4 regions of the Janthinobacterium sp. LS2A genome follow, and region 1 is predicted to be linked to each of the others. Evidence: predicted binding sites of a transcription regulator. Region 1 holds the regulator's gene; each other region holds the start of a gene.

Region 1 (7,427 bases):
GAAACGGCTGCCGCTGGTACGCAGGGCCAGCAGGGTGTCGCGTAGGCGCACCAGCGGCGACAGCAGGCGCACGGTGACCCAGCCCAGAACAAATGCGGCTAGCAGCGAAGCGAGGATGCTCCACAGCACCAGCCGGTACAGCACGCCATCGAACGGTTCGAAGGCGTCCGCGACGGGCAGCGAGGTAGCCAGCAGCCAGTTCACCGATTTCAAACGCTTGAAGCTGTTGACGGCCGTGATGCCGCGGCTGTTCGTGCTGACCATGCTGCCTTCGCCATCTTCCTTCAGCAGCTGGGTCGTCGTCAGGTTGGCGTTCGGCTGGCGCGGCTGCAGCAAGCGGCTGGTATCGGGATGCAGCACGTAGCGCGGCACGGCGCCGCGCGTGAGGATGAAGTAATAGCCGCTCTTGCCGATCTTTTCCGAGCGCAGGCGTCCCAGCAGGTTGTCCTTGTACAGGCGCAGCACGCCGATCACCACGCCGGCCACCTGGCCATCGGCGGCCAGCACGGGCGCGACCATCTGCACGATGGGCATGCCGCTCGACTTGCCGAGCATCGGCTCGGTGATCATGGGCTGGCGCGTGCGCAGCACGGTCTGGAAATACTCGCGCTCGGCAACGTTGATGCCGGCGCGCCCCGCCACTTCCGGCATGTCGGCCACGACGGCGCCATGTGCATCGAGCACCAGCACGTCGTCGAACAGCACCAGCATCGAGCGGCGCGAATAGTATTCGCGCAATTGGGCCGGCTGGGCCATCAGTTCCGGCGGCTGCTGCCTGGCCGTCAGGGTGACGATCTGCAGCAGCATGCCCAGCTTGTCGTCGAGCTCGGCAGCGGTGCGGCTGATCAGGGATGACTGCTGGCTCAGCAGTACTCGGGTGAAGTCGTCGCGCATGTGCTGCACCTGGATCATGGTGACCAGCGCGATCATGGCGATCGAGGTCAGGCTGGTGGCCAGCGCGACTTTTGCTTTGATGCCGAGAGGCTTCATGATTTCCTTTTCAGTACCGGGCGGCACAGGCGGCAGATAATGCTGTTAGGAATTTTCCTATCAATACATCAAGTTGGCAAGCGGCGCCGCGCAAATGGCCCTCCCCGCATGGGCTTTTGACGATGTTGCCATATAATTAAAGTCGGAACGTCGTTTATTCGCCGAAATTGCGGTGAAATTGGCACACGGCAACCCTGTATGCAGTAAACTTGTTGTTGCATTTTCTAAAAGGTACCGACATGACTGAAGCGCTACTCACTCCAACCTTGCCCACAGTGACCGTGGAAGCGTTGCGTGCGCGATGCTCGACCTGCAGCATGCATCAATTGTGCCTGCCGATGGGCCTCGATATGGGCGACATGGACAGGTTGGACCAGATCATCGGCCGCCGCCGCAAGATCGTGCGCGGCGCCTCGCTGTTCCGCATCGGCGACTCGTTCCAGAACCTGTACGCGATCCGCCTGGGACACTTCAAGACGTACCAGATCAATCCGGGCGGCGAAGAGCAGGTGACGGGTTTCCAGATGGCCGGCGAACTGCTGGGCATGGACGCCATCAGCGCCGACCGCCACCACTGTAATGCGGTGGCGCTCGAAGACAGCGAAGTGTGTGAAATCCCGTTTTCCAGCCTGGAACAATTGTTGGGCAATATGCCGACCCTGCTGCGTCATTTCCACCGCATGATGAGCCAGGAAATCACGCGCGAGCAAAGCGTGATGCTGTTGCTGGGCAATATGCAGGCGACGCAGCGTTTTGCCGCCTTCATCGTCAACCTGGCGTCGCGCTACGAAGCGCGCGGCTATTCGAGCAGCAAATTCCAGCTGCGCATGTCGCGCGAGGAAATCGGCAACTACCTGGGCCTGACCATCGAGAGCGTCAGCCGTTTATTGTCGAAATTCAAGAAGGAAGGCTGGCTGCGCGTCTCGAACCGCGAGATCGAGATCCTGCAACCAGCCAAGCTGAAAGCCATTACGGCAGGCACGGACGTCTGCAAGTAAGGCTTATAACTCTTCGTCCGCATGCAGCGCGATGCTGCGCTGCACGGGCCAGGTCCAGATGCCGGACAGGCGCCACTCGCGCTTGTCGTTTTCCACCAGCACCTGCCAGCGGCTGCGCTCGAGCATCGGCAGCGCGACCGAGAAATTGCCGGCCGCATCGGGCTGCACCAGCAGCTTGATATCTTTTTCCGGCAGGGTCGCATGCGCCAGGTGCAGCTGCAGCGGTCCCTGGTAGGCCTTGCCGAAGCTGTGCACGGAACCGCTCAGGCGCGCTTGCGCCACGTCGTACGCCAGGCTCGTATCCATGGCCAGGTCGCTGGCGATCGTGTCGCGCTTCAAATCCTGGTTGATCGCCTTGCCCTGCTTGTAATAATCGCCCACCACCAGCGCGTCGGGCTGCGTAAAGGCGATATAGCCCATGAAGCTGCCGACGACCACGGACAGGCCGGGACCGATCATCAGCAGCCATGGCCAGCGATGCTTGTACCACGGTGCAACGGGAGGCTGCAGTTTCAGACTGTCGGACATGGTATTTCTCCTCTGTAAACGGCCAGCCCCCGTGCGGGGACCGGCCTTCCTGCATCACCGCGGCACGATGAAGACCGCGCTTTCACGCACATGCAGCGACGGGTTGTCCAGCGATTGCAATTCGATCGCAATCTTGTTCGACCCCTTCTCGCCCACGCCGTGCGGCACGCGCAGGCGGATCGGCCAGCCCAGCGTTTCCGTCGGCTGCAAGGTCACTTCTTCGCGCGTCAGCAAGGTCAGGCCCGGCAAGCCGGAAGCGCTGATTTTAAAATGCTGGCTTTGCTCGGACGTGTTCATGATCTGCAGGCGGTAGACGTTTTCGATCATGCCGTCTTCCACTTCGCGTCCCATCGAACCGCGGTCGCGGATCACGTCCATTTTCAGGGGCGTGCGCAGGGCCAGCGACGTACATACGGCGATGATGATCAGGGCCAGGATGGAAGTGTAGATCAAGACGCGCGGGCGCATGGCGCGCTGGCGTATCTGCTTCGAATTGAAGTTGTTTTCCATCGCATGGTCGGTGCTGTAGCGTATCAGGCCACGCGGCCGCTCGACCTTGTCCATCACGCTGTTGCAGGCATCGACGCAGGCGGCGCAGCCGATGCATTCATACTGCAGGCCGTTGCGGATATCGATGCCGGTCGGACACACCTGCACGCACAGGGTGCAGTCGATGCAGTCGCCCAGCTTGTCGTTGTTGCCGGCCTTCTTGCTCATGGCGCCGCGTGGTTCGCCGCGCTTGGCATCGTAGGTGATGATCAGGGTGTCCTGGTCGAACATGGCGCTCTGGAAGCGCGCGTAGGGGCACATGTATTTGCACACCTGCTCGCGCAGCCAGCCCGCGTTGCCGTAGGTTGCCAGGCTGTAGAACAAGACCCAGAACCATTCCCAGGGACCGAAATTCAAGGTGACCACCGATTGCGCCAGTTCCTTGATCGGCGTGAAGTAGCCGACAAAGGTAAAGCCCGTCCACAGGGCGATGGCGCCCCATACCACATGCTTGGCCGTCTTCTTGAATGCCTTGCGCACGGACGGGCCCTGCTTGTCGAGGGCCATGCGCGCGCTGCGCGTGCCCTCGATGCGGCGTTCGACCCACAGGAAAATTTCCGTGTATACCGTTTGTGGGCAAGAGAACCCGCACCACACCCGCCCGGCAATGGCCGTGACGAGGAACAACAAATACGCACAGATGATCAGCAGGGCCGCCAGATAGATGAAATCCTGGGGCCACAGCACGACGCCGAAAATGTAGAACTTGCGCGTGGTCAAGTCGAACAGCAGGGCTTGCCTGCCATTCCAGGTCAACCACGGCAAGCCGTAGAACGCGAGCTGGGTAAGCCATACGCATACCCATCGCCAGGTAGCGTAGCGTCCTTTGGCCTCGCGAGGGTAGATCTGCTCGCGGGCCGCATACATCTTGATGACTTGAGGTTCCATTACATCATTTCACGGGCGTCTGAGGATTCGACAGGCTCCAGACATACGCCGACAGCACGTGTACCTTGGATTCGCCGAGGAAATCGCTGAAGGCCGGCATGGTGTTGCTGCGTCCCTTGCGTACGGTTTCCATGATGGTATCGGCGCTGCCGCCGTACAGCCAGACCTTGTCCGTCAGGTTCGGAGCGCCCAGCATCTGGTTGCCCTTCGCATCGGCGCCATGACAGGCCATGCAGGCGCCAAACTTGGCTTTGCCCAGCACGGACTTGACGGGATCCGAGGTCGAACCGGACAGGCTCAGCACATAATGGGCCACGTTCTCGACATCCTTTTCGGAACCGAGGGCGGCGCCCATCGGTGGCATCTGCCCATTGCGGCCGTGCAGGATGGTGGTCTTGATGATGTCGGGTTCGCCGCCATACAGCCAGTCCTTGTCCGTCAGGTTGGGGAAGCCCTTGTTGCCGCGCGCATCCGAACCGTGGCATTGCGCGCAGTAGGTCAGGAACAGGCGCTGGCCGATGGCTTGCGCCTGCGGATCGGCGGCCACCGTCTTCAAGTCCTGGCTCAGGTACTTGTTGAACAGGGGGCCGTAGTCGGCTTCCGCCTTCTTCAGCTCTTCCTCGTACTGGCCCGTCGATTTCCAGCCCAGGCTGCCGGCATAGTTGCCCAGGCCCGGATACAGGAACAGGTAGGCCAGCGCGAAGACGATGGTGATGTAGAACAGCCACATCCACCAGCGCGGCATCGGCGTATTGAGTTCCTTCAAGTCCTCGTCCCAGACGTGGCCCGTGGTGCCGTCGGCGGGGGCGCCGGCGACCACTTTCACTTTCGACTGCGAGTACAGCAGCACGCCACAGCCGATGATGCCCAGCAGGGACAGCACGATGATGTAGATATTCCAGAAGCCATTGGTAAAGTCAGCCATGGTTATGCTCCTTCGCCAGGTTCATCTCGGCCTCGGCCGGATAGTCGAGCGCGTCGTCGGCGAACGGCAGGCGTGCCGCCGCGTCGAAGTCGCTGTTGCTGCGGCTGAACGTCCACCACAGGATGCCCACGAACGTCGTAAAGGAAACCACCGTCATGACGCTGCTGGCGCTGTCAAACAGGTTTTCGATTGCCATGCTAATTCCTTGTTTTGATTAATGTACCGAGGCCTTGCAGATAGGCGACCAGGGCGTCTTCTTCCGTCTTGTCCTGCAGCTGCGCGGGGCCGGCGGCGATCTCTTCCTCGCTGTACGGCTGGCCCAGGCGTTTCAGGGCGCGCATCTTCGGCACGATCTCGTCAGGCACCAGCTTGGTCTTCGCCAGCCACGGGTAGGACGGCATGTTCGACTCGGGCACCACGTCGCGCGGGTTGTTCAAGTGCGTGCGGTGCCATTCATCGCTGTAGCGGGCGCCCACGCGGGCCAGGTCGGGCCCCGTGCGTTTGGAACCCCACTGGAACGGACGGTCATAGACGAACTCGCCGGCGACCGAATAGTGGCCATAGCGTTCCGTTTCCGCGCGCAGCGGACGCACCATCTGCGAGTGGCAGTTGTAGCAGCCTTCGCGCACGTAGATGTCGCGGCCCGCCAGGCGCAGCGGCGAATACGGCTTCAGGCCGGCGACCGGTTCCGTCGTGCTCTTCTGGAAGAACAGGGGGACGATCTCGACGGCGCCGCCGATGCTGATCACCACCGTGACCAGGGCGATCAGCAGCCAGGGGTTTTTCTCAATCCATGCATGTGAAAATTTCATTTGCTTTCGCTCCTATCAGGCGTGCGCCGCGTTCAGTTCCGGAATGCGGGCGACGGGGAGTTTGCTGCCGCGCAGGGTCATCCAGGTGTTGTAGCCCATGATGCACATACCCGACAGGTACAGCAGGCCACCGGCCACGCGCACCACGTAGTACGGATACGTCGCTTTCACGCTCTCGACAAAGGTGTAGGTCAGGGTGCCGTCCGGATTGACCGCGCGCCACATCAGGCCCTGCATCACGCCGGCGATCCACATGGCGGCGATGTACAGCACGATGCCGATGGTGGCCACCCAGAAGTGCACGTCGACCAGGCGCGTGCTGTGCATCTGCGTGCGGCCAGCCAGGCGCGGCAGCAGGTAGTAGATCGAACCCATGGTGATGAAGCCCACCCAGCCCAGAGCGCCCGCATGCACGTGGGCAACGGTCCAGTCGGTGTAGTGCGACAGCGAGTTGATGGTCTTGATCGACATCATCGGACCTTCGAAGGTGGCGATGCCGTAGAACGACAGCGAGACGATCATGAATTTCAGGATCGGGTCGGTGCGCAGCTTGTGCCAGGCGCCCGACAGGGTCATGATGCCGTTGATCATGCCGCCCCAGCTTGGCGCCAGCAGGACCAGCGAGAAGACCATGCCGATCGATTGCGTCCAGTCAGGCAATGCCGTGTAGTGCAGGTGATGCGGGCCCGCCCACATGTAGGTGAAGATCAGTGCCCAGAAGTGGACGATCGACAAACGGTACGAGTACACGGGGCGCTCGGCCTGCTTCGGGATGAAGTAGTAGACCATGCCCAGATAGCCGGCGGTCAGGATGAAACCCACCGCGTTATGGCCGTACCACCACTGGATCATGGCGTCCTGCACGCCCGCATAGGCGGAATACGACTTGGTGAACGAGGCTGGCATGACGGCGCCATTGACCACGTGCAAAATCGTCACGGCCAGGATGTAGGCGCCGAAGAACCAGTTGGCCACGTAGATGTGCTTGACCTTGCGCTTGATCAGCGTGCCGAAGAACACGATGGCGTAGGCGATCCAGACGACGGCGATGAGGATGGCGATAGGCCATTCCAGTTCCGCGTATTCCTTGCCGCGTGTCATGCCCATGGGCAGGGTAACGACGGCGCACAGGATCACGGCTTGCCAGCCCCAGAAGGTGAAGGCGGCCAGTTTGTCGGAAAACAGGCGCACCTGGCAGGTGCGCTGGACAACGTAGTACGAGGTAGCGAACAGGCCGCAGATGCCGAAGGCGAAAATCACCGCATTCGTGTGCAGCGGACGCAGGCGTCCGTATGTCAGCCATGGTATGTCGAGGTTCAGGGCAGGCCAGGCCAGCTGAGCGGCGATGATAACGCCAACCAGCATGCCGATGATGCCCCATACCACAGTAGCGACCGCGAATTGCTTCACGATCTTGTAGTTATAGTTCAGCGATTGATCCACAAAGACTCTCCCTGGAATTACTATTTATGATGGTGGCCAGAGAGTAAGTGTTTGACCGTGAAAAAACTTTGATGTGGATCAAAATTCCCCGGATGAAATAAGCGTAGCGAACTGGCATCGAAATAAAGCGGTATTTCGGTCAAATTCCGCTCAAAAAAGCCATACAAGATCCCTGCAATCCGGGCGGATTGGGGGCAGACGCGCCGGCCGGGCTGGGAGGTCAGGGATGCGGTTCGCCGGGCGCCGGCTGGGGCGGCGTGTCGTCGTCCTGCAGCACGCGCAGGCCCGGTCCGA
Region 2 (7,427 bases), on a different contig from region 1:
TGGCTGGCAGCGTCGTCGGCGTGATAGTGGGTTTCGGCGGCCACCTGGTGCTGCTGGAGTTATTGGGAAAACTGGTGCAGAACGACTTGCCGCCCGTGTCCATGCTGCCCGCGCTGCAAGGCGTGGCCACCGGCATGCTGCTCTTGCTGGGTTTTGCCCTGCCGCCGATTTTGCAGTTGCGCAATGTCCCGCACAACCGCGTGATCCGCCGCGAGCAGGAGCCGCCGCAGGCGCTGGCCGTGGCCACGTATGGCCTGGGCATCGCCGCCTTCGTCGTGCTGCTGTTGTGGCAGGCGGGCGACGTGAAACTGGCGCTGCTGACGGCGGCCGGTTTCCTCGGCGGCTTCGCCCTGTTCGCGCTGGCCGGCTGGCTGGGCATCAAGTCGCTGAAAACCCTGCGCGGCGTTTTCAACCACCAGGGCTGGCGCTTTGCCGTCACGTCCTTGCAGCGCCGCCCGGGCGCCACCGTCATCCAGGTGGTGTCGCTGGCCCTGGGCTTGATGGCCTTGCTGCTGCTGACGGTGGTGCGCGGCGACCTGATGGTGGCCTGGCGTAATGCCACGCCGCCGGACGCGCCGAACCGTTTCATGATCAATATCCTGCCCGAACAGAAAGAGCCGATCGCCGCGCGCCTGTCGCAAGCGGGCGTGGCCAACGCGCCTTTGTATCCGATGATACGCGGGCGCCTGGTGGCCGTGAACGGCAACGCCATCACGGAAAGCACCTACGAGGATGACCGCGCCAAGGGCCTGGCGGACCGCGAATTCAACTTGTCGACGATGGCCACCATGCAGGAAGAAAACAAGCTGGTGGCCGGCAAGTGGTTCGCCAATGCGGCAGGCGCGCCTGCCGAAGCGTCGGTGGAAGAGGGCATCGCCAAGACCCTGAAGCTGAAACTGGGCGACAAGCTGCGCTTCGACATCGCCGGCCAGCCCGTGGAAGCGGCCATCACGAGTTTGCGCAAGCTGGAATGGGGTTCGATGCGCGTCAATTTCTTTGTCATCATCAACCCTGCCGCCATGGCGGACACGCCGCAGACGTGGATCACGGCGTTTCACCTGCCGCCCGCGCAGGCGGACCTGGGGAATGCTCTGCTGCGCGACTACCCGAACCTGACGGTGGTCGACGTGGGCGGCGTGCTCAAACAGATTCAGGGCGTGCTGGACCAGGTGGTGACGGCCGTGGAATTCCTCTTCGCCTTCACCCTGGCCTCGGGCTTGCTGGTGCTGTATGCGGCCTTGATGGGTTCGCAGGACGAGCGCACGCGCGAAGCGGGCTTGCTGCGCGCCTTGGGCGCCACGCGGCGCCAGCTGGCGCAGGCGCAGCTGATCGAGTTTTCCCTCGTCGGCGCGCTGGCCGGCTTGCTGGCCGCATCGGGCGCGGCCGCCATGGGCTGGGCCCTGGCCACGTACCAGTTCAAGTTCGCCTGGAGCTTCGCGCCCGGCGTGTGGGCGTTCGGCCTGCTGGCCGGCGCCTTGTGCGCGATCGCCGGCGGCTGGCTGGGCTTGCGCAACGTGCTCAAACATCCGCCGCTGCAGACCCTGCGTGAGGGCTAATTTGCCTACTACGCGCTGATGCTGTCGCCCGCGCCCGCGCGCAAAAATTGCGAGTAGGACATGACTGCTTGCCCCAACTGGTGCGCCGGCACGTCGAACAGGGCCCAGAAATACGTCACGCTGCCCAGGCAGATGGTGGGCGCGGCGCAGTAGCGGAACCAGTTCTCGCCGATCTGCGCCGCGTACATGCCGTCGCTGTCGGCGTCGGAAAAGTAGGGAATCACGCGCATTTCCAGCAGCGCCAGCAGCAAGGATTCGGGCGCGTCGCTGTCGCGTGCCATTTCGTATTGCGTGTGCAGGCTGCGTTCCGTCTCGATGATCATCAGCTTGGCGTGGCCGTCGCGCGTGAAAAACAAGATGCCGCTGGGATTGGGAAAAATATAGTATTCGACAAAGCCATGGCGCTGGCACAGCTCGTGCACGACGGCGGCCAGCGCCTCGTCTTGCAGGAAACTGTAATCGTGCAGCATCAGCAAGTCGCGCACGGTGTCCGTTTGTTGCAGGAAGAATTCGCGCTGCAGGGCATGGATTTCCTGTTCCAGGATGTCGAGCGCATCGTCGTCGCTTTTCTTGATGTAGCGGTCGATCAAGCCCCGGTTGAAGGCCGTCACGGCCACTTTTTCATCGGCCGCCCCCGTAAATAAAATCTTCTTGCACGGCAGGTCGCGCACGGCCTCGCAAAATTCCAGGCCATTCATCTGCGGCATCGAATAATCGACCACTAGCACGGAGGGTACGGCAAAGCGCTGCGCCTGGCCGCTGATGCGCCAGATGCGTTCGATATCGAGCGCCACGTTGCATTGGTCGGGCGGCAGGTTTTGCGTGTCGAAGTTCACGTGCAGCGGCGTTTCGCCCGGTTGCGCGCTCTGGCGCAGCCAGTGCAGGGCGCTGCTGGTGTCGTGAAAAGTCTTGCGCGCCAGGCCGGGATCGAGCTGGAACGCCAGGCTTTTCAGGAAGGAATCGCTGTCGTCGATCAGTACGGTCAGGGTCGGATGGGTGTAGACGGGCAGTTGCATGCGTCACCTCGCGCGGTGGATGGATGGAAAACGGTTGTGCGTGGGCACGGGCAGGGGCTGGGGAAATTCCAGCACGAAGATGGCGTAGGCGCCTTCGCGCGCGACGCAGCGGATGCGCGCTTGCCAGGCTTGCATGATTTGCCGGCACAGGGCCAGGCCGATGCCGCTGCCGTTGTGCGAGGGATACGAATAGAAGCGGTCGAAGATCAGCGGCAGGCGGCTGGTGGCGATGCCGCAGCCCGTGTCGATGAACAGCAGGCGCGGCACGGGATGGGCGCCATCGATGATGATGCGCACGCGGCCCTTGCCCGCGCGGTGGATGCTTTTCAAGGCATTGCGCAGCAGGTTGAGCAGGATCACCACGCACAGTTCCGACTGGCCGGGAAACGTGAAATCGGCGCGCACGTCGACCTTGACGATGTCGCGCTGGGCCGTGCTGGTAAACGGATAGCGGCGCAGCACGGCCGCCACGCTGTCGTGCATGGCCACCGCTTCGTTCGCTTCGAGCTTGCGGTTGACGGCGCTGGCACTGAGCAGGAACAGATCGATCATGTGGTGCATATGGCGCACTTCGAACTGGATGCGCGCCAGCGCTTCCAGGCTGGCCGCGTCGGGTGGCTGGTCTTGCATGTTTTGCTGTAGCCCGCGCTGCAGCCCGCGCACGTTCGCCTCGACGCTGACGAGGGGCGTGCGCAATTCGTGTGCCACGCTGCCCAGGCCAGCCGCCAGCCCGGCCAGTTTCTCTTGTGCGCCCACGTTGCGCCCCACCTTGACCACGGACAGCACGGCAATCGTGAACCAGTGCACGGGTAATTGCTGCAAGACGTCGCCGCTGAGCAGGAAGGCGGGATCGCCGGCCACGGCAAACGCCAGGCAGGCCAGCAGGGTGCCGCTCAGGTAGGCGAGTATGGCGATACGCGTATCGAAGTGAAACAGCACGACCAGCGCCACCAGCAGCGAATGCACCCACATGGTCGAGGCATGGTTCATCAGGAACATGTACGTGAAGAAAAACGGCAGTTCGAAGGTCAGCCCCAGGAACAGGTAGACGCTGAACCAGGTATTGCTGAAGCGGTCGGGCCATAGCGCGGGCAGGAACAGCAGCGCCGCCACGATGCGCAGCAGCGACGATTCATATTCCTGCGGAAAAAAATAATGCCACAGCGCGTAGTACAGGGGCATGCCCAGCGCACCGATGAGCGCCAGCTTACGCACCTGTGCGCGCCGCACAGGCGTGTGTTCGATGGCGTCGTGGAAATGCAGGAAAGGCTGGAGCAGCTTGCCTTGCCATCGTTTTCCGGAAGGGGACTGCGCATGCTTCATGATCAGGGGGCGCGTTCGTTGAGGCGTGTCAATGCAACATGATCGGCGGGTTCCCTCTGTATCAGCAGGATATCGGCATAACTGTTGAGCTGTATCAAACTCTTGCCCGATGGCTCGCGCATGTTGGATGCGGTAGTTCCCTCGCAACCAATCAGGAGTTCCTATGTTAAACGCCATTTCCCCCCTGTCGTCCCGCGCCATCCACGCCGAACAACGGATGCCCGCCTTCGTGCATGCGCGCATGGATGAACACTACGTCGAGCGCATCGAGAAGCTGCTTGGCGGCCAGCATTTGCATGAATGGCAAGCCATGCCGGCCAGTGCGGTCATGCTGGCAGGTAATGATTACCTGAACATCGCCGGCGAGGCGGCGCTGCTGGCGGCCCAGGCGCGCGTCTTGCAGGGCGGCGGCGCCATGCTGATGTCGTCCGTCTTCCTGCAGGAAGGCAGTCGCCAGCACCGGCTGGAACAAAAATTCGCGGACTATCTGGGCAGCGAAGCGTGCGTGCTGGCGCAGTCGGGCTGGGCCGCCAACGTGGGCTTGCTGCAAAGCCTGGCCGGGCCCGGCATCCCCGTGTACCTCGATATGCAGGCGCACGCTTCGCTGTGGGAGGGCGTGCAATCGGCGCAAGCCGTGCCTGTTGCTTTTCTGCACAACGATGGCACCCACCTGCAGCGCCAGATCGACAAGCATGGCCCCGGCATCATCATCGTTGATGCGCTGTACAGCACGAATGGCAGCGTGGCGCCGCTGCTGGAGATGGTGGAAATCGCCGAGCGCAGCGGCAGCATGCTGATCGTCGACGAGTCGCACTCGCTGGGTACGCACGGCCCGCAGGGCGCGGGGCTGGTGGTGGAGCTGGGGCTGGCCGAACGCGTGCATTTCCGCACGGCGTCCTTGGCCAAGGCGTTTGCGGGCCGGGCCGGGCTGATTACCTGTTCGGCCCGTTTCAAGGGATATTTTTTGTCCGCCTCGCGGCCCGCCATCTTCAGTTCCTGCCTGCTCGAACACGAGCTGGCGTGGTTCGACGCGGCGCTCGACTTCATCCGCGCCGCCGATGGCCGCCGCGCCGCGCTGCACCGCCACAGCGTGCGGTTGCGCCAGGGGCTGATGGATCTGGGCTACAACGTCAGCGACGGCACCGAGCAGATCATCGCGCTGGAAGCGGGCAGCGAGCCCGATACCCTGATCCTGCGCAAGGCGCTGGAACGGCACGGCATCTTTGGCGCAGTCTTCTGCGCGCCGGCCACGCCGAAGAACCGCTCGCTGGTGCGCCTGACCCTGAATGCGGGCTTGCGCGAGGACGAGTGCGCCAGGGTGCTGGCCGCCTGCGCCGCCATCCGCGACGAGACGGGCATGGCGCGCTGGCCATCGACGCGGCGCCTGCGCAAGCTGGCGCTGGTGTAGACCTCAGACTTGGCCGGGCTGGTTGCCGGCGATGCCGTTCAATAGCAGGGACAGGGGCGCCAGCTGTTCCGCGCTGGCATTGCCCAGCAATTCCTGGCCCAGCGTCTGCGCCGTCGTATTCGCATGCGTCAGCAATGCCAGTCCTGCGGCCGTGATGGCGGCGTAGCCGACGCGGGCATCGCGCGCATCGGCCTGGCGCGCCACCAGTCCTATTTTTTCCAGCGGCATCAGCGAGCGCGTGATGCCGGACGCCGTCAGCGCCAGGCGCTCGGCCAGGTCGATGCGGCGCAGGCGTCCGCCGGGCGCCCGCTGCAAGTGGTACAGCAATTGATAATCGCCAAAGCTCAGGCCATGCAGATTGCCCAGGGTGCTGTCGAAGCGGCGCACGAGCATGGCCTGGGCGCGCGCCAGGCGCAGGCAAAAGTCCAGCGCGCTGCCGCCGTCCGGCGGCGGGGGAGTGAGATCGGTCATGACATCCTTTTCATTTGCTGCGCAGTGCGTGAGTGCGCAAGTGTAAAGCATGGCCGCTCAATAGCGTGATTGCCCCTGTTCCAGCAGCTGCGCCTGGTGCAGCGCCAGCAGGGCGTCCAGTTCTGCATCCGCATCGAAACCGGGATCGGCCGATGGCTTGACGGTGTCGATGATGTCGAAGCGGAAAGCCGCCTCGCCGTCGCGCCGCCAGTCCGCCTGCAGGCGCGCATTGCGGTGCGAGCCCAGCGCGAGTTCGAAGCGGTGGCGGTTCAGCGCGCCGGGCGCATTGCGGCTGCGTTCGAGCAGGGTGCGGCCGCTGGGCAGGTGGTGCAGCGCGATGATGCCCAGCGCGGGTGCTTGTTGCCGGTAAGCTGCTTTCAAGGCAGCTTGCTGTGTTTTATCCATGGTGAGACGTCCTCAAGCTTGGGTGATGTAATCGGTGCTTGCGATGCGCGCAATATCCGTGAGCAGGGCGGCGGCGATGGCGGCGGCCAGCAGCAGGGCGCCGCCGGCGCAGAACAGTTCGCCCACGCTCAGGTGGCGCAGCAGCGCGCCCGTGGCCGCTGCGGACAGCGGCGCCAGTCCCAGGAAGATACCCATGAACAGCGCCATCGCCCGGCCCAGCATGGCGGGCGCCACGCGCCGCTGTATCCAGGTAAAGATGGCCACCTGCACGTAGCCGCCCAGCAATCCCGTGACGGCCAGCAAGGCCGCGCCTTGCCAGGCTGTATCGATTTGCCCCAGCGCCATCAGCAGGATGGCGACGATGGCGTCAACGGCGAGCAGGGTGGCGCCGAAGCGGCGGCGCAGCCAGGCGCCACCCAGGCTGGACGCCAGCATGCCGGCCAGGGTACCGGCGCCGTGCGCGCCCATCAGCAAACCGAGCGCCGAGGCGCCGTGCAGGCGCTCGCTGGCCAGTACGGGCAGGGCCACTTGCAGCGGACCCATGACGAAGAACGCCACCACCGCCCAGTAGGCATAGCAGCTGCGCAAGGCCATGTCGCGCCACACCATGGACAGGCCCGCCGCCATGTCGCGCCACATGCCTTGCGCCGCCGTGGCCGCTGCCAGTGGCCGCAGGCTGACTTGCCGCAAGGTCCAGGCCGAGAACAGAAACGTCAGCGCATCGATGGCAAAGGCGGCGGCCAGCGCCGCCATGCCGGTTTGCTGCCCGCCATCGCGGGCGCCGAGCACGAGCGCCGCCAGCAGCGGGCCGGCCAGCAAGGACAACTGGCGCGCGCCCATCTGCAGGCTGTTGGCCGTTTGCAGCACTTGCGGCGGCACGGCTTGCGGCAGGATGGCGGTGCCGGTGGGAATGCCGAAGGCGGAGGCGACGCCCAGCGCCAGCGCGGCCGCATACGCAAGCGCCACACTGGCCTGGTCCAGCATCAGCAGGCCGGACAGTGCCAGCAGGATGGCGGCGTTCGCATATTTGCTCAGCAGCAGCACGCGCCGGGGCGAGTAACGGTCGGCGATGGTGCCGCCCAACAAGATGAGCACGGCGCGCGGCGCGCCCATCAGGGCCACGGCGATGCCCAGGCTGAGGCTATCGTTTGTCAGGCTCAGCACCAGCCAAGGCAGGGCCAGCATGCTGAACTGGTCACCGAGCATCGACACGAGGCCGCCGCCGAGCAGCCAGCGGAAATTGGTATT
Region 3 (7,427 bases), on a different contig from region 1:
GGTGGCGCGCCGTGACCATTTCGCGCGTCTCGTACACGTAGAATTCCATGCGGTCCAGTTCGCGCAGCAGGTCGTTCGGGAATTCGATGTCGGCCTTGTCGATTTCATCGATCAAGAGCACCACCGGTTCGGGCGCCGTGAAGGCCTGCCACAGCACGCCCTTGACGATGTAGTTCTGGATGTCGCGCACGCGCTCGTCGCCGAGCTGCGAATCGCGCAGGCGCGAGACGGCGTCGTATTCGTACAGGCCCTGCTGCGCCTTGGTGGTCGATTTGATATGCCATTGCATCAGCGGCATGTTCAGCGCGGCGGCCACTTCCTCGGCCAGCATGGTCTTGCCCGTGCCCGGTTCTCCCTTGATCAGCAGCGGGCGTTGCAGGGTCAGCGCCGCATTCACGGCCAGTTTCAGGTCGGCGGTGGCGACATAGCTGTCGGAACCTTCGAAGCGTTGGCCTTGCTGGGTGTGCTGTGCTTGCATGAGCGGTCTGCCAAAGTGGGGAAATGGTGAGTATAAACAGAACTGTGGCCCAGCGTCACGCGGACGGCCTGTGCCTGCGTGCCTACAATGCGGGTTTTATAGGTGGACTTGCAAGAATATCTTGGCTAGAATCGGCAAGCAGCAGATTAATTGGCAACCTTAATTGTCAACACATAAAATCAAAAAAAACCAGCTCTGGCGTTTCTCCGATTACCTTTGTTCACATTGCCACTATGAAAAAAATATTTGCACTTCTCGTGCTTGCCGGCATAGCAAATGCCGTCACAGCGGCTGACATTGTAGGAAACGCCAAGGCAGCCCCTGCCAAGGTGGAAATGTGTATCGGCTGCCACGGCATTCCCGGTTACAAGGCAACCTTCCCTGAAGTATTCCAGGTGCCGATGATCGGCGGCCAGCCGGCAAAATATATCGAGAATGCGCTGCAAGCCTACAAGAAGGGCGACCGCAAGCACCCCAGCATGAAGGGCATCGCCAGCAGCCTGTCGGACCAGGATATCGCCGATGTCGCCGCGTATTATGCGCAACAAGCCAAGACGAACTGAGGACCAGCCCGATGAAAAAACTACTCGCCGCCCTCGTTTGCGCCACCGTCTCGTTTTCCGCCAGCGCCGCCGGCAATATCAATACGGGCAAGGCCCTGGCCGAAAAATACAGCTGCGCCACCTGCCACGGCAAGGATTACAGTTCGCCCATCGACCCGTCGTACCCGAAACTGGCGGGCCAGCACAAGGATTACCTGGAACATGCGTTGACCGCGTATAAACGGGGCGACAAGGCCAACGGCCGCAACAACGCCATCATGACGGGCCAGGTAAAACCGCTGAGCAACCAGGACATCAAGGACCTGGCCGCCTACCTGCACAGCTTGCCGAGCAGCCTGGTCACTCACCGCTGAGCGGTAACGCCGGCTCAGGCCTTCAAGCCGACGCGGCGCGCCAGCTTGTGCAAGTTACTGGCATCGAGTCCCAACTGCCGCGCCGCAGCGGCCCAGTTATCCTGATGCAGGACCAGCGCTTGCCGGATGGCCTGGCGCTGGCTCGCTTCGACGATCTGATGCATCGATAGCAGCGGCGCCGCCGGCGTGCCGCACGCGGCTGGCGCCAGCGGCAGCGCGTCCGTGCCGGCCGGCGCTTCCAGCGCATCGAGGTCGAGCATATCCGTTTCCAGGGTCACGATGTCCTTGCGGTCCGCGCCGCGTATCACGGCTTTCAGCGCGGCCCGGCTGATCACATGTTCCAGTTCGCGCACATTGCCCGGCCAGCGGTAATGGCACAAGGCGTTTTCCGCCGCGGCGGACAGGCGCAGGCTGCGCAAGCCCAGGCGCGCGCGGTTCAGTTCCAAGAATCCGCCGGCCAGCAGCAGCACGTCATTGCCCCGCTCGCGCAGCGGCGGAATCGGCACGGGATACACGGATAAACGATGATACAGATCGGCGCGGAACGAGCCGTCGCGCACATGTTCGCGCAAGCTTCGGTTGGTGGCGGCGATCACGCGCACGTTGACCCGGCGCGGCCGGTCCGCGCCCAGGCGCTGGATTTCCCCATTTTGCAAGGTGCGCAGCAGCTTGGCCTGTATCGACAATGGCAATTCGCCCACTTCATCGAGAAACAGGGTGCCCCCTTCGGCCGCCTCGAAACGCCCGGGCCGGTCGCTGACGGCGCCGGAAAACGCACCGCGCACATGGCCGAACAATTCGCTTTCTGCTAAGGATTCCGGCAAAGCCGCGCAATTGACGTGGATCAAAGGCTTGCCCGCGCGGCGCGACAGCCGGTGCAGGCGGTGCGCGCACAATTCCTTGCCCACGCCCGTCTCTCCCAGCAGCAGCACGGGCAGTTCGGAATCGGCGACCACCTGCAATTCGTGCAGCAAGTGCGTGATGGCGCTGCTCTGGCCCACGAAATCGTGTTCCTCGCGCGGCACTTGGGCATCGGCCAGCATGGCGCCGCCCGACAGGCGCAGGGCGCGGATTTCCGTTTCCAGGCGCGTCACGCGCACGGCCGCCTCGATGGCGCAGGCCAGTTCGCCCAGGTCGCGCTGCGCCTGCGTATCGAAGGTGCCCACCTGCAGCGCGTCGAGCGTGATCACGCCCCAGCGTTCGCCTTCCAGGTCCAGCGCCATGCCCATGCAGTCGTGCACGGGCAGCGGCTCGCCGGCCCGCTCGGCGATCAGGCCATCGTAGGGATCGGGCAGCGAGCTGTCGTGATGGAAGCACAGCACGCCGCGCCGCTGCAGGATGGCGGCCAGGCGCGGATGGTCGGCGACGGCGAAGCGGCGTCCCAGCGCGTCGTTGGCCAGGCCGGCCATCGCCACGGGGCGCAAATGCTCGCCATCGATTTTCAGCAAGGCCACGGCCTCGCAGCCGAAGTGGGCGCGCAGGCTGCCGACGAGGCGCTGCAGGCGCACGGCCACGGGCAGGTCGGCGACCAGGTCGGTGAGTAACAGCAGGTGGATGGCAGTGGTGGTCATAAGTACCATGCAGGGTACAACGGACCACGTCGAAAGAGGGTCAAACCGACCCTGCATTTTTCAAATCGTTGATTTAAAACAAGTTTTTCCTGGCACACGGATTGCCTAGGTAAGGGTGCCGAACCGGCATACAAGACCAAGGAAAGCTTGATGAAAACGACTCCCTCCCTCCGCGCCATCGCCGCCGCCGTCTGCGTACTGGCCATGCCCCTGTCCGTGCAAGCCCAGGTGAGCCTCCCTGCCAGCGCCGCCGCCACCGCCGCCAAACCGGCCGTCGCCGCGGTCAAGCGCTATGAACTGCAAACCAATATCGTCGACGGCAAGATGGTGTTCATCGACGCCAAGGGCCAGGTCAACCCCGTGCTGGCGGCCAAGGTGGACGACACGGTGGAACTGGTGCTGAAAAGCGGCGAAGGCGCCGAGCACGATCTGCTGATCCCGGAACTGAATGTGGCCTCGGCCAAGTTCAGCGCCAACAGCGGCAGCACCACCGTACGCTTCAAGGTCACGCGCGCCGGCACGTTCACCTATTACTGCTCGATCCCCGGCCACCGCCAGATCGGCATGGAAGGCAAGCTGGAAGTGAGCGGTACCTCGCTGGCCGAAGCCGGCGCGCCGAAGGCTGCTGGCACCGGCAGCGCTGCCAGCGAATCGAGCCAGGCCGCGGCGCTGGCCCTGTACACGCCCGCGCCATCGCCGATGCGCGGCCCCGATCCCTCGGCCGTCAACGTGGCGGCCAACCCCGCCTCCGTGCCGACCGCCATCGGCGCGCGTGCGCCGCAAACCCTGAAATACAGGATGGAGACGGTGGAATTGCCGGGCAAGCTCGATGACGGCACCAGTTTTACCTACTGGACCTTCAACCGCCAGGTGCCCGGCCCCATGCTGCGCGCGAAGGTGGGTGACACGGTGGAACTGACCCTGTTCAACGCCAAGGACAGCAAGATGATCCACTCGATCGACTTGCATGCCGTGACGGGTGGCCATGGCGGCGGACAGCACACGCAGGTGGCGCCTGGCCAGGAAAAAACCGTCACCTTCAAGGCGCTCAATCCCGGCCTGTTCGTGTACCACTGCGCCACGCCGCTGGTGCCGCAGCATATCGCGGCCGGCATGTACGGCATGATCCTGGTCGAACCGGAAGGCGGCTTGTCAAAAGTCGACCGCGAGTATTACGTGATGCAGGGCGAGATGTACACGGGCCGTCCGCACGGCGCACCCGTGCACCAGGAAGCGAACCTGGAAAAAATGGCCAATGAGCTGCCCGACTACTACGTCTTCAACGGCGAAGTGGGCGCCCTGAGCAAAACGCACAAACTGCAGGCGAAAGTCGGCGAGACGGTGCGCATCTATTTCGGCGTCGGCGGTCCGAACAAGATTTCATCGTTCCACATCATCGGCGAGATCTTCGACAAGGTGTACAGCGAAGGCTCGATCAGCAGCCCGAAACACGACGTGCAAACCACCCTGGTGGCACCGGGCGGCGCGACCATCGTCGAACTCAAGGTACAGCATCCTGGCAGCTATCTGCTGGTCGACCATGCGCTGTCGCGCGCAGGCAAGGGCGCCGTGGGCGTGCTGGAAGTGACTGGCGAACCCGTGCCCGGCGTCTATCACGCTGGCGCCCATCAATAAACCCCATTCATCCTCAAGGAACCATTATGGAAATGATCGACCAATCCCTGGGCCAGCTGGCCCGCCGCATCCCTGGCGCCACGCGCCTGTTCGATGCCCACCGCCTGGATTTCTGCTGCGGCGGCAACAAGACCCTGCGCGCGGCGGCCGAAGCGGCCGGCGTGGACACGGCGCCCATCGTCAAGGAACTGCAAGTGCTGGCAGGACGGACTGACGCCAGCGGCGAGCGTGACTGGCAGGAAGCTTCGGCCACCGAGCTGGTGGAACACATCCTGTCGCGCTACCACGCCGTGCACCGCGAGCAGCTGCCCGAGCTGATACGCCTGGCGCGCAAGGTCGAGCAGGTGCATGGCGACCGCGCCGACTGTCCGCACGGGCTGGCGGAACACCTGTCGGCCATGGCGCAGGAACTGGAAAGCCATATGCGCAAGGAAGAAGACGTGCTGTTCCCCATGATAGTGCGTGGCCAGGGCCCCCGGGCCGGCGCGCCCATCAACGTGATGCGCATGGAGCATGACGACCATGGCGTGGCCTTGCGCGCGATGGAGGAAATGACGAACGACATCACCGCGCCGGCCGGCGCCTGCACCACCTGGCGCGCGCTGTACACGGGCTTGCGCACCTTCCGCGAAGACCTAATGGCGCACATCCATACTGAAAACAATATCCTGTTCGAGCGCTTTGCGCCGGCCGTGGTGCACTGACAAAGGAAAGACCCATGGGTCCCTACAAAAAACTCTGGTTCACCCTGATCGGTGTGCTGATCGTGACGTTTTCGCTGCTCGGCTACTACGGCGCCGAAGTGTACCGGCAGGCGCCGCCCATCCCCGCGCAAGTGCTGGCGCAGGATGGCCGGCAACTGTTCGACCGCGAGGGCATCCTCGATGGCCAGACGGCCTGGCAATCGGTCGGCGGCATGCAGCTGGGCTCCATCTGGGGCCACGGCGCCTACCAGGCGCCCGACTGGACGGCCGACTGGCTGCACCGCGAACTGACGGCCTGGCTGGAACTGGCCGCGCAAGAGCAGCATGGCAAGGCCTACGCGGCGCTCGACGGCCCCGCGCAGGCGGCGCTGCGCGAAGCGCTCAAGCTTGAATACCGCGGCAACCGCACCGATGATGCGCAAGTGCTGCGCCTGTCGCCGCGCCGCGTGCGAGCGATCGCCAACACGGCGCATTATTACGACCAGCTGTTCTCCGACGCGCCGGCGCTGCAAAAAAGCCGCGAGCATTTCGCCATGAAGGAAAACACCCTGCCCAGCGCCGAGCGGCGCGCGCAGATGACGCAGTTCTTCTTCTGGACGGCGTGGGCTGCCGCGACGGAACGTCCTGGCCAGAAAGTGACCTATACGAACAACTGGCCGCATGAACCGCTGATCGGCAACCAGCCCAGCGGCGAAAACCTCGTCTGGTCGGTTGCCAGCGTGGTGGTGCTGCTGGCCGGCGTGGGCTTCCTCGTCTGGGGCTGGGCCTTCTTGCGCGACCATGACGAAGCGCTGCCGGCGGCCGGTCCGCGCGACCCGCTCACCACGTTCGCGCTGACGCCTTCGCAGCGGGGACTGGGAAAATATCTGTTCCTCGTGGTGGCGCTGTTCATCTTCCAGGTCTTCATCGGCGGCTTCACGGCGCACTACACGGTGGAAGGGCAGCAGTTCTATGGCATTGACGTGTCGCGCTGGTTCCCGTATGCGCTCACGCGCACCTGGCATATCCAGGCCGCGCTGTTCTGGATCGCCACCGGCTTCCTGGCCGCCGGCCTGTTCCTCGCGCCCCTGATCAATGGCGGCAAGGATCCCAAGTGGCAGCGCCTCGGTGTCGACGTGCTGTTCTGGGCCCTCGTCGCCGTGGTGGTCGGCTCCTTCATCGGCAATTACCTGGCCATCGCGCAAGTGATGCCGCCCGAGTGGAATTTCTGGCTCGGCCACCAGGGTTATGAGTATGTTGACCTGGGACGCTTGTGGCAGATCGGTAAATACATCGGCATCCTGCTGTGGCTCGTGCTGATGCTGCGCGGCGTCGTGCCGGCCCTGCGCAAGCCGGGCGGCGACAAGAATTTGCTAGCGCTCTTGACCGCATCCGTGGGCGCCATCGGCCTGTTCTACGGCGCCGGCCTGTTCTACGGCGAACGCACGCACTTGTCCGTGATGGAGTACTGGCGCTGGTGGGTGGTGCATCTGTGGGTGGAAGGTTTCTTTGAAGTGTTCGCCACGACGGCGCTGGCCTTCATCTTCTCGACCCTGGGCCTGGTGTCGGTGCGCATGGCCACGGCGGCCAGCCTGGCCTCTGCCTCGCTGTTCATGCTGGGCGGGATACCCGGCACTTTCCACCACCTGTACTTCGCCGGCACCACCACGCCCGTGATGGCCATCGGCGCGAGCTTCAGCGCGCTGGAAGTGGTGCCGCTGATCGTGCTGGGGCATGAAGCGTGGGAAAACTGGCGCCTGAAGGAGCGCGCGCCATGGATGGAAAACCTGCGCTGGCCCATGATGTGCTTTGTCGCCGTCGCCTTCTGGAATATGCTGGGCGCCGGTGTGCTGGGCTTCATGATCAATCCGCCCGTGGCCTTGTACTACATCCAGGGCTTGAACACGACCCCCGTGCATGCGCATGCGGCGCTGTTCGGCGTGTATGGCTTCCTGGCGCTGGGCTTTACCTTGCTGGTGCTGCGCTATCTGCGTCCCGGCTACCGCTTCAGTCCTGCCTTGATGAAGACGGCGTTCTGGGGCTTGAATGTGGGCCTGGTGCTGATGATCTTTACCAGCTTGCTGCCGATAGGCATTATCCAGTTCCACGCCAGCGTGACGGAAGGCCTGTGGTATGCGCGCAGC
Region 4 (7,427 bases), on a different contig from region 1:
GCGAGCTGAGCAACACCATCCGCGCCATGCTGCCCCTGATCCGCCACATCCAGATCGCCGACACGCCGGGCCGCCACGAACCGGGCACGGGCGAGATCAACTACCGCCACCTGTTCAAGCTGCTGGACCAGGTCGGCTACGCAGGCTGGGTCGGCTGCGAATACCGTCCCGCCAGCGACACCGTTGCCGGACTGGGCTGGCGCGAGCAATTGACGGGCGCCTGATCGCAGCCTGCTTGCGCCCGCACAAGGCGGGTTGCGCAGGCCGGCACGACAATACCTTTCCATACAGTATTTCCTGTCGAGAGGTGACGTGTTTGCCATGCCCGCCCGCCATCGCCGCGCTCTTTACCTGCACCTGTACCTGAGCCTCTTCCTGGCTGCCGTGCTGTGCGGCTGCGCCACCGCGCGCCCCGAGCTGGCGCATGTGCGCGCCCTGGCGGCCGGCACCGATGCCTTGAGCGCCTTCAGCGAACTGTCGCAGCGCCACGTGGACAGCTACCAGCGCGCCCGCCCCTATCTGTCGCCGGCCGAAGACGCGCGCGAACGCCTGCTCGATGCGCAGCGCCGCGCCGCGCAGGCGGACGCCGCACGCCTGGTGCAAGCCGTGCGCCTGTACCTGCAGGCGCTGGGCCGGCTGGCCGATGCCGACGCGTATGACGTGCGGCCGGAACTGGCGGGCGCCGGCGCCGCCATCCGCACCTGGCCGGATAGCGGCATCGACGACCACCATGTCAGCGCCTATACCCAGTTGCTGCAGCAACTGTCGCGCCTGAGCAGCGCGGCCAGTCAGCAGGCGCACCTGGCGCAAGTGCTGCACGATGGCGACGCGCCGCTGCAAGCCTTGCTGGCCGCGCTCGACAGCTTGCTGGCGCTGTACGACAAAAGCGGCGACAACGAGCGCGACATGGTGCTCGGCTTGCTCGACGTGGAAATCGCGTATGCGGACACGCCGCAGCAGCGCCTGCTGGCCGTGCTGGCGAAAAACATGCAGCAAAGCAAAACCGAGGAATACCGCCTGGCTGGCTTGCGCCATACCCTGGCGCGCCGGCAACTGGCGGCACTGGGGCGCGAACACGCCCGGCTCGCCGCTACCCTCACCACCACGGAGGCACAATGGACGGATCGGTAGGCAGGAGCAGCAACAGCGAACGCCGCGAAGCGGCTCTCAGCAGCGCCATGCGCGTCGAGCAACTGGCCGACAGCCTGTCGCAGGCGGCCGTCACCCTGCACGGCGCCGTCATGCGCGCCATCCGCAAGCGCGCCAGCCAGGGGGCCGACGGCATCAGCCACAGCCAGGCGCAAGCCGTCTTCGCCCTGGAGGTGGCCTTGCGCCAGCAAGCCAATCAGCTGTATGCCGATGCGGCCGGGCACACAGTGGCGGGCCTGGAAACGGCGCAGCGCCAGCTCAGCGGCCTGCTCGACACGGTACGCCTGCGCATCGCCCGCAACGACGACGTGCGGCACTGGATCAGCCTGGCGACGAGCTTGTTGCACCTGGGCAGCGCCGTGCTCGCCGGCAGTCCCGAACGCATCCTCAGCACCCTGGGCAAGGTGCGTGAGCGGCTGCAAGAGATGGCCCCGGAGTGATTGAAATCGGCTGGCGAGCGCCTATACTGGGACCTCCCCCGCGTGGCAATCGTGCCTGCGGGACGATGACCAGAGGAGACCAAGATGCGTATCGAACCGTATTTGCAATTCAATGGAAACTGCGCGCAAGCGCTCGAATACTACCGCCAGCACCTGCATGGCACCGACCTGTGCCTGATGCCATTCCGGGGCACCCCGGGCCAGGAGCAAGTCAAGGAAGACTGGTATGACAAGATCATGCACGGCTCCGTGCAGCTGGGTCCCACCATGCTGATGGGTTCAGACGGCGGCTGTACCGAGGATGGCGCCAAGGGCATGCACGGCAGCTCGATCTGCCTGACCGTCGATACGCCGGAAGAGGCGGAACGGGCCTTCGACGCGCTGGCGCGTGACGGCACCATCCAGATGCCCATGGAAGAAACGTTCTGGGCCAAGCGCTTCGGCATGTTGAAAGACCAGTTCGGCGTCGCCTGGATGGTCAACTGCCTGAAAGAGCCAGCATAGAATGGCCGCTGCCAGCCTGCGCCGCATCAAACGCGGCGCGGGTGGTAGCGCAAGCAGAGCCGCCAATCTTGGACTACCATGATGGAAGTAACCTCTACCGGGTGATGGCCATGAATGGATTGCCGCAAGACCAGCTGCAGCGCCTGCAGGGCGTGCTGGAGCAACGCAAGCTGGCGTTGCTGGAACAGATCGAGAACGAAGCGGCCGAAGCGGACGCGCGCGCCTCCTTGCTCAATGAAATCGAAGCCTCGCCGGCCGACAACGCCAGCGTGCGCACCTTGAACGCCCTCGTCAGCGAAGCGGCCGAGCACAATCAGGCGCAGCTGGCCATCATCAAGCACGCGCTGGCCAAGTTTGCCGATGGCAGCTACGGCCTGTGCGACAACTGCGGCGAAGCCATCGGCCTGTCGCGCCTGAACGCCCGCCCCGAAGCGCGCCTGTGCATCGATTGCCAGACGCGGCTGGAAAAAGCCCGGCGCCCGGTACCATAACGGCTGCATGACTGCGCAACAACAAAGGGCAAGGCATCGCTGCCCTGCCCTTGTTTTCCAGCGTGACTGCCATTGCCTGCCGTCCGCCGCCAGCGTCTGTGCGCCGGCTGGGTGGACGGGTCTCCTCTACTGCCATTGCCTCTGTGCAAGCTGTATGCTTGCTTAACTCATGTGCTGTCCGCCATTGATGGCGATGTTCGCGCCCGTCACAAACGCCGCCTCGTCCGACGCCAGGTAAGCGACCAGGGCCGCCACTTCGTCCGGCTCGCCCAGGCGGCCCAGGGGAATTTGCGGCAGGATCTTCGTTTCCATGATATCGGCGGGCACGGCCGTCACCATCTGCGTGCGCAGATAGCCGGGCGAGACCGTGTTGACGGTGATGCCGTGGCGCGCCACTTCCAGCGCCAGCGCCTTGCTGAAACCATGCACACCCGCCTTGGCGGCTGCGTAGTTGCACTGGCCAAACGCGCCCTTCTGGCCGTTGACGGACGAGATATTGATGATGCGGCCCCATTTATGTTCGAGCATCGGTTCGAGCACCTGCTTGCTCATGTTGAACAGGCTGTCGAGATTGGTACGCATGACCTCGGACCAGTGCGGCAATTCCATCTTGCGCATGCTCTGGTCGCGCGTGATGCCGGCGTTGTTGACGAGCACGTCGATGCGGCCGAACTGCGCCAGCACGCTGGCCACGGCCTCGCTGCAGGCAGCGAAATCCGTCACGTCGATGGCCAGCGGATGGAAATAATACTGCTGCGCCTGCTGCTCGTCGAGCCAGCTTGCCACCCGCGCATTGTCCGGCGTATGCGCGGCCACGACGGCAAAGCCCGCCCCATGCAGGCGGCGGCACAAGGCCGTCCCCAGGCCGCCCATGCCGCCCGTGACCAGCGCTACCTTTTGTTCCTTCATGACTGTCTCTCCCCGCTTGTTATGGTTGTTCTGCGTGGCATCAAGTGTAGGAGCAGTTTTTATTGCCAGCCTTGCGCCAGATCAAGTGCTCAGCCTGATGCAGTCGTGCGCGGCCGGCACCCCGGACTGTGCCAGAATGGCCGCTACTGCACAGCGAGAGGACAAGCCATGACGTACAAGACCGTATTGCTCCACATCGACGACAGCGCCGGGCGCGCCGCCCGCATCGAAGCGGCGGCCAGCATCGCCCAGGCTTGCGGCGGCCACCTGACGGGTGTGGCGCTGACGGGCGTGTCGCGCCTGCTGTACCAGAACCAGCCCGACCTCGATGCCGACCCGAACCTGAGCTTGCACCTGAACTTCCTGCGCGACCGGGCCACGCACGCCCTCGACGGTTTCGAGGCGCAGGTGCGCGCAGCCGGCGTCGCTTCGTTCGAACAGCGCGTGCTCGACGACGAGGCGGCGGGCGGCATCAGCCTGCTGGCCCGCTATGCGGACCTGGTCGTCATCAGCCAATACAATGCCAAGGATAAGTCGCCGTCCGTGATGCGCGACTTTCCCGCCTACGTGCTGCTGCATTCGGGACGTCCCGTGCTGATCGTGCCGTATGCGCCGCCGCTGCCCCTGCTGGCGCCGCCGGCGGCCGCGCGCAATGTACTCATATCCTGGAACGCCAGCAAGGAAGCGAGCCGCGCCGTGAGCGCCGCCCTGCCCCTGCTGCAGCGCGCCGGCCAAGTCCATGTGGCCATCTTCGACGCCCAAGTGCATGCCGCCGAGCACGGCGAACAGCCGGGCGCGGAACTGACGCAATACCTGGCGCGCCACGGCGTGGAAGCGCGGCTGCATTTGCTCGATGGCGGTGGCGTGCGGCGCGGCGATATCGGCGAAGCGCTGCTGTCGCAGGCGGCCGACCTGTCGGCCGACTTGCTGGTAATGGGGGCGTATGGCCATTCGCGCCTGCGCGAAACCATCCTCGGTGGCGTCACGCGCACAATTCTGCAAAGCATGACGATCCCCGTGCTGATGGCGCACTAGGGTGTATTGAAAGCGGCGGGCTAGCCGCCCTGCCAGGGCTGGCTGCGGATCTTTGCCACCTGGCGCTGCGCCAGCCACTGCCACAGCTGCAGCGCGTCGTCCTGCGGCAGGGCCGACATGTGGCGCGGACTGGCCAGGGCGATTTCGCAATCGCGGTCCGACCATTCCTCGAAAGTGACTTCGCCTCCGCTAGCGACCTCGACCTGATACATCAAGCCATCGTCGTAACCAAAACGCAACAGGACGGCGGCCGGGCTGCCATCCTGCGCCACTGCGCCGCCGCGGTAGACCTCGGCCAGCGCATCGGCCAGCTGTGCCGGCGAGGGCGCGCAGATGTCGCGCCCATCGGCCCGTGTCAGAATGAACCATGCCTGTGTCATGACGCGACCTCCTATTCATACCCGTTAGCATGCGAGGCAAGTACTACAGGCAGTCACCTTGGTCCAGTGTCACTTCGGGCGCGCGGAAACTATCCCTGTCGGCATTGTTTACCAATAATTACGAATACTAACAAGGATCATACCTAAATTTCATGCAGCGCGGAATTTATGCATATTCCGCGGCTGGCGCGCCAATTCACGCCACCAGCACGGGTATGCTGAGCGGATCGAAATCCAGCCAGTCGCCATTGGCGATCGTGCCTTCCGCTTCCTCGATGTGCTCGGCGCCGAGACGGTGCAAGGTCTCGAGCGCCCGTTCGCGCTCGTCGGGGCCACCAAGCGCGACGGCGATCAGCATGCCCGGATGGCGGGGCTGGCGGCGGTTTTCGCCATTACCCTCGCCATTTGCTTCGGGTTCGCCCGCGTCTTTCATTTTATTGAAACTGTAGAGCGAACCCACATGGGCGCCCACGAGCGCCCCCACCACCGGGCCCAGCGGCCCCGTCGCCAGGGTGGTGGCCGCGCCGATGCCGGCACCGACGGCGGCCCCGACGGCCGCGCCTTCCACTACGCCTTCCGGCGTTTCCTTGGCCCCAGGCGACATGTCGCGGTCGCCGCCAAGCGCGTGCAAATCATGCTGGCCCGGCTGGTTGACAAAGAAGGAACTGATGCGGCTGTCGGGAAAGCCCGCCTGGTTCAGGGCCGCGCGCGCGGCGTCGATCTGCTCCTGCAACTGAAAATGACCTGCGATGATGCGTGACATGATACGGCCCTCCTGGTCGGCTGCTGGCGCACCGTGCGCCGCTACGATAGCGTGCGCCGGACGGCGCCAGGATACCGTTCGCTTACGCACACAGTTACGCACACAGCCAATCAATCATGCGGCTGCGCCGTACGGGCTGCGGATATCGGACAGGAATTATTGTGCGCGCAAAGCCCATTAGGCGTTCTAAGGCGCCAGCGCCTTCGTCTCGCCAGCGAGGCGGAGGATCGCCGCTTTTGCCCCCACGGCGCCCGGATAGCGGGGGTCGAGCCGCAGCGCCTGCCGGTAGGCCTCGACAGCCTGCGGGTGCAAGCCTTGCTCGACATAAAACTCGGCCAGGCTATCCTGCAGATTCGCGTCGCGCGGATGCAGGCGGACGGCGGCCTGCAGCACGGCCATGCCTTGCGCCACGGCGCCGCTGCCTTTCAAACGGTAGGCTTCCAGGTTCAGCGCCGCCGGGTTGGCCGCACCGAGCGGATCGCGCTCCAGCGCCAGGCGCAGGGCGGCGAGGGCCGCTTCCGTCTTGCCGGCGCGCAGCAGGGTCAAGCCTTGCAGCGCATGCGCACGGTCGCTGAGCGGATACAGTTCCACGGCCAGGCGGCTGGCCGCCAGCGCCGTATCTATCTCGCCGCGCGCGGCCGACGCTTGCGCCAGTTCCTGCAGCTCGGGCACGAAATCGGGATAGGCGCGCTGGCCACGGAAGGCCGTGCGCAGCTGGCTATCGAGCGCGGCGATGGATGGGGCCGCGGCCGGCCAGGCGATGGCGGCCGTACGGTCCCAGCTGCCGGCCAGGGTCACGATGGCTTGCTCGAAGGCAGGGTCGAAACGGGGCAAGGCGCCGGCCTTTGTTCCTTGCGACAACAGGACATAGTCGCGCGCAAACGCCAGCGCGCCGCCACGCGCGTATTGATTCAAGTCGACGCCCGACTGGCGCAACTGCCTGGCCATGCTGGCGCCGGCCGTGAGAAACACGCGGCCACCTGCGGGATGGCGGGCCGCGTCGATGTAGGCGCGCGCCGCCCTGACATCGGGCGCCAGCGCTTGCCGGTTGATTTGCGTAAATGCTTCGCGCGTGGCGGCCGCATCGGCATACGGTTGATCCGTGCGCTCGGCGTACGCCCTGCCCTCTTCGAACAAGCCTTGCGCCACCTGGTACGCGCGCTGCGCGCCCGCATCGGCGATATACGTGTTCAGCTGCCACGCTTCGCCCGTGACGACTTCGAACAGGCGCTGCACGAACGCCTCGGGATTGACGCGCTCGAGGTTGGCGGCGACGGCAACGGTGAGCTTGCGCGAGGGAAAACTGTACAGATAGGTGACGGTCTCCGGCTGCTGGCCGCTGTGGGCAATCGCGTAGCGCCCGCCCGTCGGGACGACTTCCCAGCCCATGCCATAGTCCGTCAAGCGGCCGGCGCGCGTGGCCATCGGCTGCACCATGGCGGCCACGCTGGCCGCCGAGAGTATCTTGCCTTCATGCACGCCCCTGCCGAACGCCAGCATGTCGGGCACGCTGGCGTGCGTGCCGCCGGCGGAAAAGCGGCTGCTGATGTCGACGAATTCCGCATTTTTCCACTCCTTGCCGGCCAGCCGGTAGCCGCGCACGCGATGGGCGATCACGGCGTCGGGGTCATCCATCACGATCGTGTCCATGCCCAGCGGCCCCCATACGTGGCGCCGCATGTAGCCGCCATAGCTTTCGCCAGAGGCGCCCTCGATGACGGCGCCCAGCAGGTTGTAGCCATAGCTGGTGTAGCGA

Evidence for each region. The regulator FNR, encoded in region 1, switches genes on or off when oxygen is low (the NO sensors DNR and NnrR bind a similar motif). The targets are predictions, from matches to a motif close to TTGATNNNNATCAA.
Region 2: the regulator FNR is predicted to act here: its motif matches at 3,980-3,993, upstream of cqsA (alpha-hydroxyketone-type quorum-sensing autoinducer synthase).
Region 3: the regulator FNR is predicted to act here: its motif matches at 3,034-3,047, upstream of nirK (copper-containing nitrite reductase).
Region 4: the regulator FNR is predicted to act here: its motif matches at 3,565-3,578, upstream of V3C40_RS25370 (universal stress protein).

The regions. Positions count from the first base shown of each region.
Region 1 covers NZ_JAZHPB010000006.1:61,548-68,974, reverse strand. Annotated here, with positions in the region: gene V3C40_RS17825 (response regulator) at 1-990, opposite strand, end outside; gene fnr (fumarate/nitrate reduction transcriptional regulator Fnr) at 1,230-1,988, shown strand; gene V3C40_RS17815 (FixH family protein) at 1,992-2,516, opposite strand; gene ccoG (cytochrome c oxidase accessory protein CcoG) at 2,571-3,953, opposite strand; gene ccoP (cytochrome-c oxidase, cbb3-type subunit III) at 3,958-4,878, opposite strand; gene V3C40_RS17800 (cbb3-type cytochrome oxidase subunit 3) at 4,871-5,074, opposite strand; gene ccoO (cytochrome-c oxidase, cbb3-type subunit II) at 5,076-5,690, opposite strand; gene ccoN (cytochrome-c oxidase, cbb3-type subunit I) at 5,706-7,133, opposite strand; gene ccoS (cbb3-type cytochrome oxidase assembly protein CcoS) at 7,354-7,427, opposite strand, start outside.
Region 2 covers NZ_JAZHPB010000002.1:2,965-10,391, reverse strand. Annotated here, with positions in the region: gene V3C40_RS05860 (ABC transporter permease) at 1-1,556, shown strand, start outside; gene V3C40_RS05855 (response regulator) at 1,565-2,572, opposite strand; gene V3C40_RS05850 (sensor histidine kinase) at 2,576-3,895, opposite strand; gene cqsA (alpha-hydroxyketone-type quorum-sensing autoinducer synthase) at 4,059-5,303, shown strand; gene V3C40_RS05840 (MarR family winged helix-turn-helix transcriptional regulator) at 5,307-5,774, opposite strand; gene V3C40_RS05835 (GIY-YIG nuclease family protein) at 5,832-6,179, opposite strand; gene V3C40_RS05830 (MFS transporter) at 6,192-7,427, opposite strand, start outside.
Region 3 covers NZ_JAZHPB010000002.1:495,618-503,044, reverse strand. Annotated here, with positions in the region: gene V3C40_RS08120 (AAA family ATPase) at 1-478, opposite strand, end outside; gene V3C40_RS08115 (c-type cytochrome) at 712-1,041, shown strand; gene V3C40_RS08110 (c-type cytochrome) at 1,053-1,394, shown strand; gene norR (nitric oxide reductase transcriptional regulator NorR) at 1,409-2,965, opposite strand; gene nirK (copper-containing nitrite reductase) at 3,116-4,600, shown strand; gene ytfE (iron-sulfur cluster repair protein YtfE) at 4,627-5,304, shown strand; gene V3C40_RS08090 (nitric-oxide reductase large subunit) at 5,319-7,427, shown strand, end outside.
Region 4 covers NZ_JAZHPB010000011.1:124,829-132,255, reverse strand. Annotated here, with positions in the region: gene otnI (2-oxo-tetronate isomerase) at 1-224, shown strand, start outside; gene V3C40_RS25395 (hypothetical protein) at 322-1,131, shown strand; gene V3C40_RS25390 (hypothetical protein) at 1,116-1,589, shown strand; gene V3C40_RS25385 (VOC family protein) at 1,674-2,093, shown strand; gene V3C40_RS25380 (TraR/DksA family transcriptional regulator) at 2,204-2,584, shown strand; gene phbB (acetoacetyl-CoA reductase) at 2,747-3,493, opposite strand; gene V3C40_RS25370 (universal stress protein) at 3,662-4,528, shown strand; gene V3C40_RS25365 (hypothetical protein) at 4,549-4,908, opposite strand; gene V3C40_RS25360 (glycine zipper domain-containing protein) at 5,105-5,671, opposite strand; gene V3C40_RS25355 (serine hydrolase) at 5,858-7,427, opposite strand, start outside.